2 regions of the Burkholderia sp. NLJ2 genome follow, and region 2 is predicted to be linked to the other one. Evidence: riboswitches for the same ligand, from Rfam matches in the RefSeq annotation. Region 2 holds a riboswitch; the other holds the start of a gene.

Region 1 (8,359 bases), on a different replicon from region 2:
CTCGGCTTCGCACTGCGTGAAGAAGTTGCCGCTCGACACGTACAGGCCCGACAGCGTCGTATTCTGGTCGGGCGCGCACGCGCTTTCGAGCGTCAGCTCGAATGCGTCGGGGACGTTCTCGACCGTCAGCCCGTGTTCGTGCGCGCGCACGGCGCCGTGCGGCGCGCCATCCAGCCATGCGCCGAGGAATTCGAGCGCTTCGCCCATCAGCTCCAGGTGCGGCGCGGGCGCGGCGTCCGGATTGCGGCGCACGCGCATCGTATTCCTGACGATCGTGCGGGCCGGCGCGAGATCGAATTCGAGCGCGACGGAATCGATGAGGAAGGCCGGCGGCGTGTAGTCGGCGCGGCGGATCACGGTGGAGGAGGCGTTGTCGGACATGGTCGTCGAGATCGGTGGAGTGGGGGACGGGCCCGCCGCACGGGCCGGGCGAACCGGGCCATTGTACAAAGGCTTGCGGCTGCGTGCCGGGCGAACTTTTTACCGCTTTCGGCAGTCCGCGTATTATCGGCATCCCGTCCGGTTCGCGCGGTGCGACGAACGGGTGACGGATCGACGAGGATCAACATGAAACGCGATTGGATTTTTCGCGGTGCGGGCTGGGCGGCGGCGCTGTGCGTGGCGTTGCTGACGGGCTGCACCAGCTATGTGACGACCCAGGTCACGGCCTTCTCCGACTGGAGCGGCAGTGACGCGACACGCACTTATGCGTTCACGCGCACCGATGCACAGAAGAACAGCATCGAGCAGTCGACCTACGAGCCGATCGTCGCGAACGAGCTGTCCGCGTATGCGTTCCGGCAGGTGCCGCAGGCGCAGGCGCGGTATCTGGTCGGACTGACCTATGCGGTCGGCAGCGATCTCGTGACGGTGCCGCAACCCGTCTATTACGATCCCTGGTTCGTCGGGCCGGGGCCGTACTGGCGGCGCGGGCCGTGGGGCCCGTGGGGGCCCTGGGGGCCGATGCCGGCCGGCTATGTCGCGCAGACGTACCAGGTGTTCGACTACACGCTCGGCATCCGCATCACCGAGCGCGCGACGGGCAAGGAGGTCTACAACGTGTCCGCGCGCACGACCGGCGACAACGGCACGCTGTTGTACGCGATGTCGTTCCTCGCGCGCAGCGCGCTCGCCGATTTCCCGCTGTCGAACGGCGCGGTCCGCTCGGTCCGGCTGCCGGTCGACAAGCGCGGCGGGCCGGCGGCGCCGGCCGCCAACGAGCGCGCGGTGCCGGCTGCGCCGGCTTCGGGCGCGGCGGTCGCGAAGTAACGCGGCGCCAGCAACGGCGCGGCCGCCCGGCCGCGCCGGCCACCTCCGTCCGTCAGACCCCGATGCCCAGCAGCGCCAGCGCGCCGAGCACGACGAACAGCACGGCCGCGATGCCGTGCACGAGCTTCGTCGGCAGGCGGTGCGCGAAGCGGTCGCCGAGCAGGATCGCGGGCACGTTCGCGAGCATCATCCCGAACGTCGTGCCGGCCACGACACCGATGTAGTCCTGGAAGCGCGCGGCAAGCGCGACGGTCGCGATCTGCGTCTTGTCGCCCATTTCCGCGAGGAAGAATGCGACGAGGGTCGCACCGAACACGCCGAGCCGCGAACGGTTGGCATTGGCTTCGTCGGCATCGAGCTTGTCCGGCACGAGGATCCACAACCCCATTGCGATGAACGAGAACGCGAGCGCCCAGCGCATGATCGACGGCGTGACGAGCGCGCCGAGCCATTCGCCGAGCGCGCCTGCGAAACCGTGGTTCACGAGCGTCGCGACGAGCACGCCGAGGATGATCGGCACCGGCTTGCGATAGCGCGCGGCCAGCACGAGGGAAAGCAGTTGGGTCTTGTCGCCGATTTCAGCGAGGGCGACGGCGCCGGTGGAAATCAGGAAGGCTTGGGACACGTATGGGGTTCCACGGGCCGATGTTGTGCGTGCGAGCGACGATCCACGGCGCGCCGGGCCCTGATGCGGCGCACTGTGAACCATCGGTCTCGCCAGGCCTAGGTGGCTGCGTCCGCCATGGCCGTACGGCCAAGTCTGTTGACGGACGCCTCCGTCACGATGCGCGCCGGGGGCGCGGGACATCGAGCGGAGCGGCTACTCCCCAATGAGCGGCGAATTCTAGCACGACGGGTCGCGCGCGGGAAAGCGGCCGGGCAGGGCAACGAGGGCGTCGGGGCGCGATCGGCGCGTGGCGCCTTCAGCTACCCGGCATGCGCGGCGGCGGATGCGCCGCACATGCGGGGCAGGGTGCCCGGCGGGCCGTTACGCGGCGGCCGGACGGCGGGCCGCGCCGCGTTCGTGGGCGAGCTTGCCGGCCGCATAGGTGCGGTACACGGCGCGGTCGTCGCCGAGCAGCGCGAACGCGAACAGCAATTCCTCGAGCGAATCCGCGCGCTTCGTGCGGCGCGCGAGCAGCGGCGTCGCCTGCGGATCGAGCACGACGAAGTCGGCCTCGGTGCGCGGCGCGAGCGTGCCGACCGTGTCGGCGAGGTCGAGCGCCTGCGCGGCGCCGGCCGTCGCGAGCCAGAACATCCGTGTAGCGGTCAGGTGGTGGCCCGACAGCCGCGCGACCTTGTGCGCCTCGTTCATCGTCTGCAGCATCGAGAACGACGTGCCGCCGCCGACGTCGGTGGCGAGCGTGACGGGCACGTCGTATTCGCCGGCCTTGTCGAAATCGAACAGCCCGCTGCCGAGGAAGAAGTTCGACGTCGGGCAGTGCGCGACCACGGTGCGCGTCTCGGCCATCCTGCGGCGGTCCTCGTCGTCGAGGTGGATGCAGTGGCCGTACACCGCGCGCGGACGCAGCAGCCCGTAGCGGTCGTAGATGTCGAGATAGCTGCGATGGCCGGGGAACAGCTCGGCCACCCATTTCACCTCGTCGACGTTTTCCGCGACGTGGCTCTGCACGAACACGTCCGGATGGCGGCGCGCGAGTTCGCCGCACGCTTCGAGCTGCGCCTCGGTCGACGTCGGCGCGAAGCGCGGCGTCAGCGCGTACATCTGGCGGCCCTTGCCGTGCCAGCGGTCGATCAGCTCGGCGCTGTCGTCATAACCGGATTGCGCGGTGTCGCGCAGGAATTCGGGGCAGTTGCGGTCCATCAGCACCTTGCCCGCGATCATCCGCAGGTCGCGCGCGTCGCTCGCCGCGAACAGCGCGTCGGCCGACTGCTTGTGCACCGTGCAGTAGACGAGCGCGCTCGTCGTGCCGCAGGCGAGCAGTTCGTCGACGAAGAAATCGGCGACTTCGCGCGCATGCTCGGGATCGCCGAACTGGCGCTCGGTCGGGAACGTGTACTTGTCGAGCCACGGCAGCAGGCCCGGCGCCGGCGACGCGATCATGTCTGTCTGCGGATAGTGGATGTGCGTGTCGATGAAGCCGGGCACGATCAGCTTGTCGCGCAGGTCGTGGACGATCGCATCGCGCGCGAGCGTCGCGGCGAGCTGCGCATACGGGCCGGCCGCGACGACCTTGCCGTCGTCGACGATCAGGAGGCCGTCGGTCTCGTAGTTCGCGGCCTGGCTCGATTGCGCCGGGTCGCCGTTGAAGGTCAGCAGTTGGGAACGAAAAGCGGTTTGCGTCATGACGAATGGTCCTGCATCAAGGTAAGGCGAACAGAAGAAAGCGATCGACGCCGCGCGGGCGACGGCATGGATGGCACCGCCCGCGCGGGGGCGGGACGGCGCTTCGCGAGTAGTCGCGACACACTGCGTGCGGCGCGGCCGGATGCGATTGCGCGGGCGAGCGTGGCGGCCGGGGCCGCCATCGCGTGATTGCCGGTGGCGTTGGCGATCGCGGCCGCTGCGGCGGCGCACGGGACGGCAAGCCGCGACCGCACGCGCCGGCGGGCGGCAACGGACAGCGCCGCCACCACGCGGGCGACGAACGCGTTGAACGCGTTCGCGCCGGGCGCATGCATGCGTTCGACTCGGCTCAAGGCCGGGCCGGGAGTCGCGAAGCGGATGCCGTTGCCGTGTTTCATCTGTCTAGCGCACCTCGATGCCGGCCGTCATGCGGCCTGCCAGTACGCGTCGAGGCGCGCGAACAGTGCGTCGCGCTGCGCCGGTTCGACGAACGACGCCTCGAAGCCGTTGCGGATCACCGCCTTGACTTCGGCATCCGTGAGCTGCAGCCCCGCGACCGTCGCGAAGTAGTTTTCATTGACGTAGCCGCCGAAATAGGCGGGATCGTCGGAGTTGATCGTTACCGCGACGCCGCGGTCGAGCAGCGCCTTCAGCGTGTGCTTCGCCATGTCGTCGAACACGCACAGTTTCAGGTTCGACAGCGGGCAGACGGTGAGCGCCGTGCGCGTGCGCGCGAGGCGTTCGACGAGCGCCGCGTCCTCGATGCTGCGCACGCCGTGGTCGATCCGGTCGACCTTCAGCACGTCGAGCGCTTCGTAGATGTAGGCCGGCGGGCCTTCCTCGCCCGCGTGCGCGACGAGCTTCAGCCCGAGCGCGCGCGCCTTTTCGAACACGCGCGCGAACTTCGTCGGCGGGTGGCCGAGCTCGGACGAGTCGAGGCCCACGCCGATCAGGCGATGGCGATAGCGTTCGAACAGCGGCAACGCGGATTCGAACGTCGTGAGCGCGTCCTCTTCGGACAGGTGGCGCAGGAAGCACAGAATCAGCTTGCTCGACAGCCCGCGCTGCTCGGCATCGGCGAGTGCGCGCTCGATGCCCGCGACGACCGTCTCGATCGGCACGCCGCGTTCGGTGTGCGTCTGCGGGTCGAAGAACAGTTCGGTGTGAACGACGTTGTCGGCGAGCGCGCGCTCGCAATACGCGGCCGTCATGTCGTAGAAATCCTGCTCGGTCAGCAGCACGCTCGCGCCTGCGTAATAGATGTCGAGGAACGACTGCAGGTCGGTGAACGCGTACGCGGCGCGCAGCGCGTCGATCGAGTCGTACGCGAGCTTCACGCCGTTGCGCTGCGCGAGCGCGAAAATCAGTTCGGGCTCGAGCGAGCCTTCGATATGGATGTGCAGCTCCGCTTTCGGCGCGCGGGCAATCTTGTCCTTGAATGTCGGGGTCATGGCGTCGTTCTTGGTCGGTCAGTAGGTAGGGGAAGCCTGCGCGTTCGCCTCGACGGCCTGCAGCAACTGCGCGGCCACCGAGATCGCGATCACTTCGGGCGCCTTGTCGATGATGCCTTCGACACCGATCGGGCAGCGCATCCGCGCGACCTGGGCCGGGTCGATGCCGATGGCCGCGAGGCGATGATCGAACTGCACGCGTTTGGCGTGCGAGCCGGTCATCCCGAAGTACGCATAGTCGCCGCGTCGCAGGATGCGCTCGGCCAGCACGAAATCGAGTGCGTGGTCGTGCGTCATCACGACGAAGTAGGACTGCGGCGGCGCCGCGTCGACGGCGTCCGCCGGGGCGGCGGCTGCCTCGATCGCGAGATTGCCGATGCCGGCGAGCACGTCGGCCGGCGGGAACACCGCATCGGGCCCGTCGATCCAGCGCACCTGGCACGGCAGCGTCGCCAGCACCTTCACGAGCGCGGTGCCGATGTGCCCGGCGCCGAACAGCATGACGGGGAACGCATACGGCGCGATCGTTTCGGTCATCAGCGACACGCCGCCGGTTTCCCACAGCAGGCAGTCGGCCCGCGCGGCTTCCGATTCGGGCTCGCTCAACAGCGGCGCGCCCGGCGAGGGGCCGAATGATACGCTACGCACGGTCGCGGCGCCGGCCGCGACGCGCTTCGATAGCGACATGATCCAGCCGAGATCGCCGACGTCGAGCCGCTCGAACGCGAGCACGACCGCGCCGCCGCAGCACTGGCCGAGGCTCGGGCCGAGCGCGAGCCGCTCGAGCCTGCGCGCGTGGGGCACGTGCGCGCCATCCTTCAGCAGATGCCGTGCGATCTCGATCGCCTTCCATTCCAGATGACCGCCGCCGATCGTATGGCGGGCCGTGTCGCGCGTGACGAGCATCTTGGTGCCGGCTTCGCGCGGCGCGGAGCCGTCGGTGTGCGCGACCGTCACGAGCACGGCTGCTTCGCCGTGCGCGAGCAGTTGCTGCAGATCGCCGAGCCAGGCTTCCATCAGCACGCTCCGTTCGGGACGACGCGGCACGACACGCGGCGCGGGCTGGCGGGCGCGGCGGCAACGAGGACGGACGGGAGCGGGGCAGGCCGGCCGCACGGCCGATGCAGTGCGGCGGCGCGCGGACGACGCGCGCGAACGGCGCCGCCGGACTCGCGGACGCCATGAGGGTGACGGATGCGGATGGTTTGCGTTGTCATGATGAATCCAGTCGACATTGCGGATCGGGCGCGCGTTACGCAGGGGGGAGACCGCCTGGCCTCGCGCACGTAGATCGCCATCCAGTCACGAAGATAGCACCGCAATGCGACGGGAACATCGCCGGACGGTGATCCGGGCTATCAGGAGGCGATCATGTCGATCATAGGCCCGCCGCGCGGTATCGGGGCGCGGATGCGTGCACATCGGGCCGAAACGCAGGCGTGACGGGGTGTGGGCGCGGCAGTCGCGCGACGCGCGTTCGCCCGGAAATCGGGGCGGCGGCGGGGTAGGGGTTTACGTGTGGCCGGCCAGGTGCGGCCGGCAGAAGTGTCGGTTGGAGCCGGGTGATGGCGAACCGGCGGCGCGCGGCCCGGTCGATCGGGTCGCGCGCGCCGGGGGCCGTCGATGCGGCCGGCCGGTCAGCCTGCGAGCTTGCGGCGATGGCGCCAGAGGCTCGCGACGACCGCAATCAGGATCGCGGCGAAGCCGATCAGCGCCCAGCCGGGCAGCAGGATGCCGAAGATCGGCGGGTAGACGGTCTCGCACAGCCCGGCGACCTTGAACATGCCCGGGAACCATTGCGCGGGCGGCAGGCTGTCGACGATCGGCTGCAGCGTGTCGAAGCCGCAGCTGAAGCCCGGATTCATCTGGATCGACAGGTGCCGCGCGGCCGTGCCGACGCCGCCGGCCGCGGCGATCGCGATCAGCAGTTCGAGCACCCAGATGCCGCGCCAGTTGCGTATCCCGGCGGCCAGGAACGCGAAGATCCCGATCGCGGCAAAGAAGTAGCGCTGGATGATGCACAGCGGGCACGGATCTTCGTTCTTCACGTACTGCAGGTACAGCGCACCGGCCAGCAGGGCGATGCACACCCATCCGAGCAGCATCAGCAGGCGGCGTTCGCGGCGTAGCGCAAGCGTGTAGTCGTTCATGTCGGCGGGGTTCCTCGTGGGTCGGTCCGGAAAACAATCGCGCGATTTTAGCGCGAACGGTCTGGCACGAAACTGACAGCGCACGTGCGGCGCCCTGCCGCACCGCGCGCATCGCCCGCCGTCGATCGATTGGCGCGGTCAGCGGATCGGGTTCAGCACGGCCTCGACCGCCTGGCCGATCGCGAGCAACGCGTCGTCGCGATGCGGTGCCGCCGCGAGCATCAGGCCGACCGGCGCCGCGTCGCGCGGATGGCACGGCAGCGACAGCGCGCACGCGTCGAGGAAGTTGAACGCGCTCGGGTTGCGCAGGATCAGCGCATTGGTGCGCGTGAACGCGGCGTCGTCCGCTTCGAGATCCGCGATGCGCGGCGGCACGACCGGCACCGTCGGCGCGACGAGCGCATCGAAGCGCGACCAGACGGTGTGCGCGGCTTCGTCGAGCATCGCGGCGCGCGCGGCGAGCAGGTCGAGATAGTCGGCCGCGCTCGCGGGCTCGCCCTTCAGGATCCGCGTGAGCACGCGCGGGTCGTACCGGTCGCGGTGCTGCGCGAGCAGCGGGCGATGCCACGCGTACGCCTCGATCGGCGAGAAGCCGAAGCGGTTGATGTCCGGCAGCCGGTCGAGTGCCGAAAAGCGCACTTCGGTGACGATCGCACCGGCGGCTTCGAGATGCTTGAGCGCGGTGTCGAGCGCGGCCGCGACGTCGGCATCGACGCCGTCCGTCACATAGTTCGTCAGCACGCCGAGCCGCACGCCTTCGAGCGGCCGTGCGGCCGGCACGTGCGGTTCGAGGCCCGCGAGCATCCGGTCGACGAGCGCGCAGCAGGCGACCGTCAGGCCGATCGGACCGAACGAGTCGAGCGTCGTCGACAGCGGCACGCCGCCTTGCGTCGGAATCCGGCTCGCGGTCGGCTTGAAGCCCGTCAGCCCGCACAGGGCGGCTGGAATGCGGATCGAGCCGCCCGTATCGGTGCCGAGCGCGACGGCGGCCATCCCGTCGGCGACGGACGCGGCCGCGCCCGACGACGAGCCGCCGGAAATCCGGGCATCGCCCGGCACGTCGCGGTGGTACGGCGAGCGCGGGTTGCCGAAGTGCGGATTCAGCCCGAGCCCGGAGAACGCGAATTCGCTCATGTTCGTGCGGCCGACCAGCACGGCGCCCGCGCGCTTGAGCCGCGCGA
Region 2 (8,359 bases):
GTCGCGGTACCCGCTCTTGCCGTCGAAGATTTCCTTCAGCGCGGCGCGCAGCGCGACGGGATGTACAACGCGGATATCGACCCGAGCCGGTATGCGAATCTGCGCGCCTGGTACGAGCGTGTGCGGATGCGCCCGGCTGTGCATACGTGCTGCAGGCCGACGCACGACCGAACGCATCCCGACGCGTTCAGCGCGCCAGCGTCAGGAACAGATATCCCGCATAACCCGCACCGTTCGCCAGCAACGCCCAGATCGCGAGCCCGCGCGTGCGGGCATTGACGCGCAGCCAGGCCGCCGCCGCGAGCGTGACGATCACGCCGGTCAGCACTTCGGGCCGCGGCTCCCACGGCGTGAGCATGATGCCGATTGCCGGCAGCAGCGTGCCCTGGAACACCATCGCGCCGGTGATGTTGCCGAACGCGAGCGTGTCCTTCTTGCGGCGGATCCACAGCACGCTGTTGACCTTCTCCGGCAGTTCCGTGGCAATCGGCACGATGATCAGCGACAGCAGCAGCGCCGATACGCCGAGCACGTGCGACACGCCTTCCACGCCGTGGATGAAGCCCTTCGCACCGCCGACCAGCAGCGCGACGCCGAGCAGCAACTGCAGCGCGATGGTCGCCAGGTTGGTCGGCAGGCCCGTGCGCGCCAGGAACATCGTGTGCGGCGCCTCGGTGCCGTGCCCGGCATCGACAAGCTGGCTCGACGCGCGGAACGTCATCACGACGTACATCACGTAGATGCCGACCAGCATCGCGGCGAGCAGCGCGCGCACGGCCCAGTTGTGATGCGGGACGAACATCGCCGCGGTGGCCAGCGAGAACGCGGCGAGGAAGTAGTTCATGTCGCGCACGAAACCCGTGCGCTCGGGCGCGATCGTGCCGCGCAGCCCGCGCGATCGGATCACGGCGAGCGTCATCAGGAAGGTGGTGAGCGTCGCGAGCATCAGCGGTGCGCCGAGAATCGCGCCGACGCCGATTTCCTCGTTCACGGCCTGGTTCGCCGTGCCGCCGGCCAGCGCGAGCAGCGGCACCATGGTTTCGGGCAGCGCGGTGCCGACGGCTGCGAACAGCGACCCCGTCACGCCTTCGGAAATCTTCAGGCGTTCGCCGAGATGTTCGAGCGCATTGGTGAAGACCTCGGCGGCCACGAGGATGACGACCAGCATGAACGCCAGTTCGAGGAACATGAAAGTCATGCGACGCCTCCGCAGGCCGGTGCGTAGCGGGCGATGAGGCGCGGGGGGAAGGCGGGGAGGAACATGGGGACTCCGTGGTCGGACGCTGACGAACCATGGCGCATCCGCCGACGTCCGACCAGGAACGACGCGATGCGCCCATGGTCTCGCCAAACCGACTCGGTCGAACGCGCCACGGCTGAAAGCCGAGTGTGTTGACGCGTTCGCTTTCCGGGGGACGGAAAGCAGGCTACTCCCCAAAGACGAGCGCAAGTCTAGCCGAGCGGATTTCTTTCGACAAGCCTTCATCTCGAAAAAATATACCCCTCTACCCTATATGGAAAACACTTTGAAGATATACTCCCCCACCCTATACAGGAGCAATCGATGAGTCACACAGTTCGCGAAAAACAGAAGCTGCTGAACCGCGTGCGCCGTATCAGGGGCCAGGTCGAAGCGATCGAGCGCGCGCTCGAAGAGGAGCGCGGCTGCAACGACGTGCTGCAGCAGATCACGAGCTGCCGGGGCGCGATGAACGGCCTGCTGGCCGTCGTGCTGGAAGACCACATCCGGTCGCACCTCGTCGATGCGGACGCGCCCGACGCGCATGAAGGCAGCGCGACCGAGCAGCTGATCGAGGTCGTCCACAGCTATTTCAAGTAAGCGGAACGAAAATGAACGAATTCAACGGCGCGGCGGCCGGCGGCAGGCACAGCCATGCATTTCTGGGCGCCGCACATGAGCAGAACGAACGGAAGACGTGGATGGTCATCGGCCTGTGCACGGCGATGATGGTGGCTGAAATCGTCGGCGGCACGCTGTTCGGGTCGCTGGCGCTCGTCGCCGACGGGCTGCACATGTCGACGCACGCGGGCGCGATGCTGATCGCCGCGCTGGCCTATACCTATGCGCGCAAGCATGCCGACGATCAGCGCTTCGTGTTCGGCACGGGCAAGCTCGGCGACCTCGCCGGGTTCACGAGCGCGATCGTGCTGGCGATGATTGCGTTGCTGATCGGCTATGAGGCGATCGCGCGTCTTCTGTCTCCCGTGCCCATTCACTTCAGCGAAGCGATTCCGATCGCGGTGCTGGGGCTCGCGGTGAACCTGGCCAGCGTGTGGTTGCTGAGCGGCGACCACCATCACGGGCATGGCCACGGTCATCATCACGGGCATGACCACGACCACGATCACGAAGATGAGCATCACGCGCATCACGCTCATGGTTCGCACGCGGCGGCCCACCGCGATCACAACATCCGGTCGGCCTACATTCACGTGATCGCCGACGCGGCCGTTTCGGTGCTGGCCATCGTCGGCCTGCTGCTTGCGCGCGCGTTCGGATGGGTCTGGATGGACCCGCTCGCGGGCATCGTCGGCGCGCTGGTGATCGCGAACTGGGCCTACGGACTGATGCGCGATACGGGCGGCATCCTGCTCGACGTCAACGTCGACCGCAAGCTGGCGGACAACGTTCGCCGCGCGATCGAGACGCTCGGCGACAAGGTCAACGATCTCCACGTCTGGCGCGTGGGCCCCGGGCATATGAGCGCGATCGTGTCGGTCGAAACCGGCGACACGGCGCGCGATGCGCGTTTCTATCACGCGCTGATCGCGCGCTTCGACGGCGTGTCGCATGTGACCGTCGAAGTGATGACGCACGCGAAGGCGGCCTGATCGTGGCAGTGAAATCGCCGTGCATCGAGCTGTGCGCGTTTGACGGTCGAACGGGTTTTTGCGTCGGCTGCCTGCGCACGCGCGACGAGGCGCGCGACTGGAAGAAGCTGACCGACCATCGCCGGCACCAGATACTGAACGACCGCTCACGCCGGCAGACGAAGATCCGGCGCGAGCCGGGGGAATAGGGCGGCACGCGTGGCACGCGCGACAGTCGATGCGTGCCGCGTGTCACGGGCCTGCAGTAGTATCGATGGCGTCCCGTGTCGGGATTCCCGAATCGAGAGCGCCCCATGCAGACCGAACCGTCGACCGGCATTCTTCGTCAGATTCCGCGCAGCGTGTGGGTGCTGGGCTGCGTCAGCCTGTTGATGGACGTGTCGTCGGAAATCATCCACAGCCTGTTGCCGATGTTCCTGATGGCGGGGCTCGGCGCGAGCGCGACCACGATCGGCGTCATCGAGGGGATCGCCGAGGCGACGTCGCCGGTCGTCAAGGTGTTCTCCGGCACGTTGAGCGACTATCTGCGCAATCGCAAGTGGCTGGCGGTTGCCGGATACGGGCTCGGCGCGCTCAGCAAGCCGCTGTTCGCCATCGCGCCGACGATCGGCGTCGTGGTGACGGCGCGGATCGTCGACCGGATCGGCAAGGGAATCCGGGGCGCGCCGCGCGATGCGCTCGTGGCCGACGTCACGCCGGTCCACCTGCGCGGCGCCGCGTACGGGCTGCGGCAGTCGCTCGACACGGTGGGGGCGTTTCTCGGGCCGCTGCTGGCCGTCGTCATCATGCTGAGGTGGCGCGACGACTTCCGCCTCGCCTTCTGGCTGGCCGTGATCCCGGGCATGCTGGCCGTCGCGCTGCTCGCGTTCGGTATCGACGAGCCGGCGCGCGCGCCGGGCGACAAGCGCATCAACCCGATCCGCCGCGACGTCGTGAAACAACTCGGCGCCCGCTACTGGTGGGTCGTCGCCGTCGGTGCCGTGTTCGCGCTGGCCCGCTTCAGCGAGGCTTTCCTGGTGCTGCGTGCGATGGGCAGCGGCGTACCCGTCGCGCTCGTTCCGCTCGTGATGGTGGCGATGAACGTCGTGTATGCGTTGTCGGCCTACCCGTTCGGCAAGCTCGCCGACACGACGAGCCACACGAAGCTGATGGTGGCCGGACTCGTGATGCTGATCGCAGCCGACCTCGTGCTCGCGCACGGCACGCACTGGGGCACCGTACTCGTCGGCGTGGCGCTGTGGGGGCTCCATATGGGGATGACGCAGGGGTTGCTCGCGACGATGGTCGCGCATGCCGCGCCGTCCGACTTGAGAGGCACGGCGTTCGGCGTTTTCAATCTGCTCGGCGGCGTCGTGACGCTCGTATCGAGCGTCGTCGCCGGCCTCCTGTGGGACAGGGTGGGCGCCGCGGCCACGTTCTACGCGGGGGCGGTGTTCAGCGCGGCGACCATCATGCTGCTCGTCTGCCTGCGCGGATCGTTCGGCGCTGCGCAGGCCCGGTGATCGCAAGCCGGCGGCGAACGGTCTAGCTGTCGGTGCCGCGCGGAAAGTAAAGCGCGAACGTCGTGCGTCCGTCGCGGCTCACGACCTCGACCTTGCCGCGATGCAGCTCCATGATCGACTTGACGATCGCGAGCCCGAGCCCCGCATTCCTTGCCGCGCCGTGCCGCGACGAATCGATGCGGTAGAAGCGCTCGAAGATCCGGTCGACTTGTTCGGGCGGAATCGCGGCGCCGCGATTCGTGACCTCGACGACCGCGTAGCCGGCTTGCGCGGACACGGCCAGCTCGATCGTCGACGCGGCTTCCGCGTGTTCGAGCGCGTTCGACGCGAGGTTGCTGACCGCGCGCCGGAACAGCGTCGCGTCCGCGACGACCGGCGCTTCGCCATGCACGTCGATGCGCACGCCGGCCTCGTCGGCCAGCGCCTGGAAATACGACGCGAGCCGGCGCAGTTCGCTGCCCGCGTCGAGTTCGGCGGTTTTCAGGTGCTGTCGTGCGTTGTCGGTGCGCGCGAGAAACAGCATGTTCTCGATCATCCGCTGCAGTCGTTCGCATTCCTCGATATTCGAATCGATCAGCGTTTCGTATTCTTCGGTCGTGCGTGCGCGCGACAGCGTGATCTGCGACGAGCTGATCATGTTGGCGAGCGGCGTGCGCATGTCGTGTGCGAGATCGGACGAGAACTGCGACAGCCGCACGAACGCGCGTTCGAGGCGGTCGAGCATCCGGTTGACCGACGTCGCGAGCTCGCGCAGTTCGACGGGGCCGCCGCGCGCATCGAGACGCGCGTTCAGGTTGTGCGCCTCGATGCGCGACGTCTGCCGGCCGAGGCTCTCGACCGGACGCAGGCCGCGCGATGCGACGGCATAACCGAGCGCGCCGACCAGCAACGCGCCGACGGCCGCCGCGAGCCAGATGTCGACGCGATAGCTTTCGAGCAGCGACTGGCGATCGGTCGCCGTGCGCGCGAGCGCGACCTGGATCGCCTCGCCGGACGGCAGCGTGTCGCGCGCATACACGCAGCGCGACGTGCCGATGCCGGGCGGCGAGCAAGTGAACGGGCCGCCGGGTCCACCGGTTCTGCCGGCCGGGTGCGGCGCCGCGATCACGGAGGCCAGCGTGTTGCCGGCGTCGTCGGTGTGCTCGACGAGCGGGCGGTTCTGCCCGTCGTAGATGCCGAGATAGACGCCCGGATGTGACAGCAGCACTTCGTGGAACACGGCCGGATCGTCGCGCAGCGCGGCTGTCGATCCGCTCGCGTGCGCGAGTTGCAGGAACTGGTTGAGCTTGCCGGAGATCTCGATGTCGTCGCGCCGCTTCAGTTCGGCGGACAGCGAACGATAGAGATACGCGCCGGTCAGCGCGAACACGAGCGCCGCGACGACGGCGAACGCGAGCGTCAGGCGCCGCAGCAGCGAATACGAAGCCGGGCTGGCGGTCACGAACGATCCTCGAGCACGTAGCCCATGCCGCGGATCGTGTGGATCAGCTTCTTGTCGTATGCGTTGTCGATCTTCGCGCGCAGCCGCTTGATCGCCGCATCGACGACGTTCGTGTCGCTGTCGAAATTCATGTCCCAGATCTGCGACGTGATGAAGGTGCGCGTCAGCACTTCGCCCTCGCGTTCCGCGAGCAGTTGCAGCAGCGCGAATTCCTGCGCGGTCAGGTCGATGCGGTTGTCGGCGCGGCGCACGCGGCGCTTGATCAGGTCGACTTCGAGATCGGCGATCTGCAGGAGGTCGCGCACGTTGCGCGGCGCGCGCCGCAGCAGCGAGCGGATGCGTGCCAGGAATTCGGCATACGCGAACGGCTTGAGCAGGTAGTCGTCGGCGCCCAGTTCGAGCCCGGCGACCTTGTCCTCGATCGCCTCGCGGGCCGTGAGCAGCAGCACCGGCGTCTGCTTCTGCGCGCGCAGCCGCCGGAGCACCTCGAAGCCGTCCATCTCCGGCAGCATCACGTCGAGCACGACGAGATCGAAATCCTCGTGCAGCGCGAGGAACAGCCCGTCCTTGCCGTTCTCCGCAATGTCGACCGTGTAGCTCGCCTCCATCAGCCCCTTCCGGAGGTACGACGCCATCTTGGGTTCGTCTTCGACTATCAGTATCCGCATGGTGAGGCAGGCTGTCCGTGATTCCAGCCGGTCAGTGTAACGCCTGAGCTTACGGTGCCGCGCGTGCGCGAAGGATGACCGCCGGATGACGGAATTTTCATGAAGTGCTTACTCGCCGTTTCGCCCGCGTTTCATGACAATCCGGTCATGTTTCGACCATGTCGTCGTCACGGCGGCGGCGATAAGCTGCAGCCGTCTTGTCTCCGGAGCGCGCCGTCGCGGCGCTGCGCCGGCCCACCCGGTCGTTGCTTGCCTGATTCCGTTTCCATGTCGTACTGGCGCAAATTCATCCTCGTCGTGCTGCTGGCGCTGAGCCTGCCGATCCAGTCGTTCGCGACCGTTTCGATGCAGTGCGCGGGCGCTGCCGTGCCGCATGGGGAAGCGGCGCCGCACACGATGCCGGTCGCGCAGGGCAGCCACGCCGAACACGACAGCCACGCCGAACACGACAGCCACGACAGCCACGACAGCCACGCAAGTCATGCGCTGTCGTGCGCCGGCTGCGTGTCCTGCTGCTTCGGCACGGGCATGTCGGGCGTGCCCTCGGTGCCGGCAGTGTCGGACGCCCGCATCGCGATCGCGTCTTATCCGCCTTCGGCGGTCGTCGTGTCGTTCCTGACCGGCGGCATCGAGCGGCCGCCTCGCCGGATGCCCGTCTAGTCCCTGCCCGCGGCCGCCCGGCCGCGACCCGCAATCCACGCTGGCGGCCCTACGCGGTCCGCCGGACGACTCACGACGAGACTTGTTCATGCGATTGATCACTGCGGCGCTGTTGAGCGCGGCGGCCCTCGTGCCGTCGCTCGCGCCTGCGCAAACCCCGTTTCCCGATCCGGCGGACGCCGCCGCGACGGTGCCGGACGTCACCGTGACGTCCGCGTTCGACGGCTACCGGCCGTATCGGGACGATGAAGGCCCGGGCTGGAAACAACTGAACCGGGACGTGATGGAACGGCCCGCGAAGGCGCGCACGACCGGCCACGCGAAGCCCGGCAACCCGGCGGGCAATGGCGGCGCCCATTCGATGCACGGAGGGTCCGCGCAATGAAGAACCTGGCGATATCGCCGCGGATCGGCGCGGCTGCGGTCGTGCTGGCGTTCCTCGCGGGCTGCACGACGTTTTCGAAGGACGGCGGCTTCGACGCCGTGTCGTCCACCGCATCGGAGCGGATCGGGAAAGACGCTGTCGTCGTCCGCACCGATGCCGACAGCGAAGCCGTCGACAAGCGGACCCGCGAACTGCTCGCGAAACCGCTGTCGATGGACGACGCGGTGCAGGTCGCGCTGCTGAACAACCGGGGCCTGCAGGCGTCGTACGCGGAGCTCGGGCTGTCGGAGGCCGACCTCGTGCAGGCCGGCCGGCTGCCGAACCCGCGTTTCTCGTTCAGCCGCACCCGCGCCGGCGACGGCGAACTGACGCTCGGCCGCACGTTTTCGGCGAACGTGTTCGCGCTGCTGACGATGCCGCTCGCGACGAACATCGAGCGCCGCCGCTTCGAGCAGACCAAGCTCGAAACGGCCGACGCGATGCTGAAGGTGGCGGCCGACGCGCGCCGTGCGTATGTCGAGGCCGTCGCCGCCGAGCAGGCCGCGAACTATGCGCAGCAGGTGCGCGAATCGGCGAGCGCGGCCGCCGAACTCGCGCAGCGCATGCGGCAGGCCGGCAACTTCAGCCGGCTCGATTACGCGCGCGAGCAGGCGTTCCATGCCGATGCGGTCGCGCAGCACGCGAAGTCGGGCCAGCAGGCCGTGGCCGCGCGCGAGAAGCTCACACGCGCGATGGGGCTGTGGGGCGAGCGCACGCAGTACGCGCTGCCCGACCGTTTGCCCGACCTGCCGAAAGCACGCCCGGACCTACCCGATCTCGAACGCTTCGCGATGAGCAACCGCCTCGACAT

Evidence for each region. Region 2 has a riboswitch for manganese ahead of R9B84_RS32500 (sodium:calcium antiporter). Riboswitches for the same ligand answer to the same signal wherever they lie in the genome.
Region 1: it holds a riboswitch for manganese, as region 2 does, so the genes downstream of both, R9B84_RS05070 (TMEM165/GDT1 family protein) here and R9B84_RS32500 (sodium:calcium antiporter) in region 2, are expected to answer to the same signal.

What each region holds. Positions count from the first base shown of each region.
Region 1 is NZ_CP137808.1:1,096,149-1,104,507, forward strand. Features, by position in the region: gene pepN (aminopeptidase N) at 1-381, opposite strand, end outside; gene R9B84_RS05065 (DUF4136 domain-containing protein) at 568-1,269, shown strand; gene R9B84_RS05070 (TMEM165/GDT1 family protein) at 1,322-1,894, opposite strand; yybP-ykoY riboswitch at 1,973-2,110, opposite strand; gene guaD (guanine deaminase) at 2,258-3,577, opposite strand; gene R9B84_RS05080 (hypothetical protein) at 3,574-3,975, opposite strand; gene R9B84_RS05085 (adenosine deaminase) at 4,003-5,028, opposite strand; gene xdhC (xanthine dehydrogenase accessory protein XdhC) at 5,047-6,045, opposite strand; gene R9B84_RS05095 (disulfide bond formation protein B) at 6,666-7,178, opposite strand; gene R9B84_RS05100 (amidase) at 7,317-8,359, opposite strand, start outside.
Region 2 is NZ_CP137810.1:2,244,806-2,253,164, reverse strand. Features, by position in the region: gene R9B84_RS32500 (sodium:calcium antiporter) at 188-1,198, opposite strand; yybP-ykoY riboswitch at 1,270-1,448, opposite strand; gene R9B84_RS32495 (metal/formaldehyde-sensitive transcriptional repressor) at 1,565-1,840, shown strand; gene dmeF (CDF family Co(II)/Ni(II) efflux transporter DmeF) at 1,852-2,853, shown strand; gene R9B84_RS32485 (DUF1289 domain-containing protein) at 2,856-3,041, shown strand; gene R9B84_RS32480 (MFS transporter) at 3,147-4,355, shown strand; gene R9B84_RS32475 (heavy metal sensor histidine kinase) at 4,378-5,796, opposite strand; gene R9B84_RS32470 (heavy metal response regulator transcription factor) at 5,793-6,464, opposite strand; gene R9B84_RS32465 (hypothetical protein) at 6,732-7,124, shown strand; gene R9B84_RS32460 (hypothetical protein) at 7,213-7,509, shown strand; gene R9B84_RS32455 (TolC family protein) at 7,506-8,359, shown strand, end outside.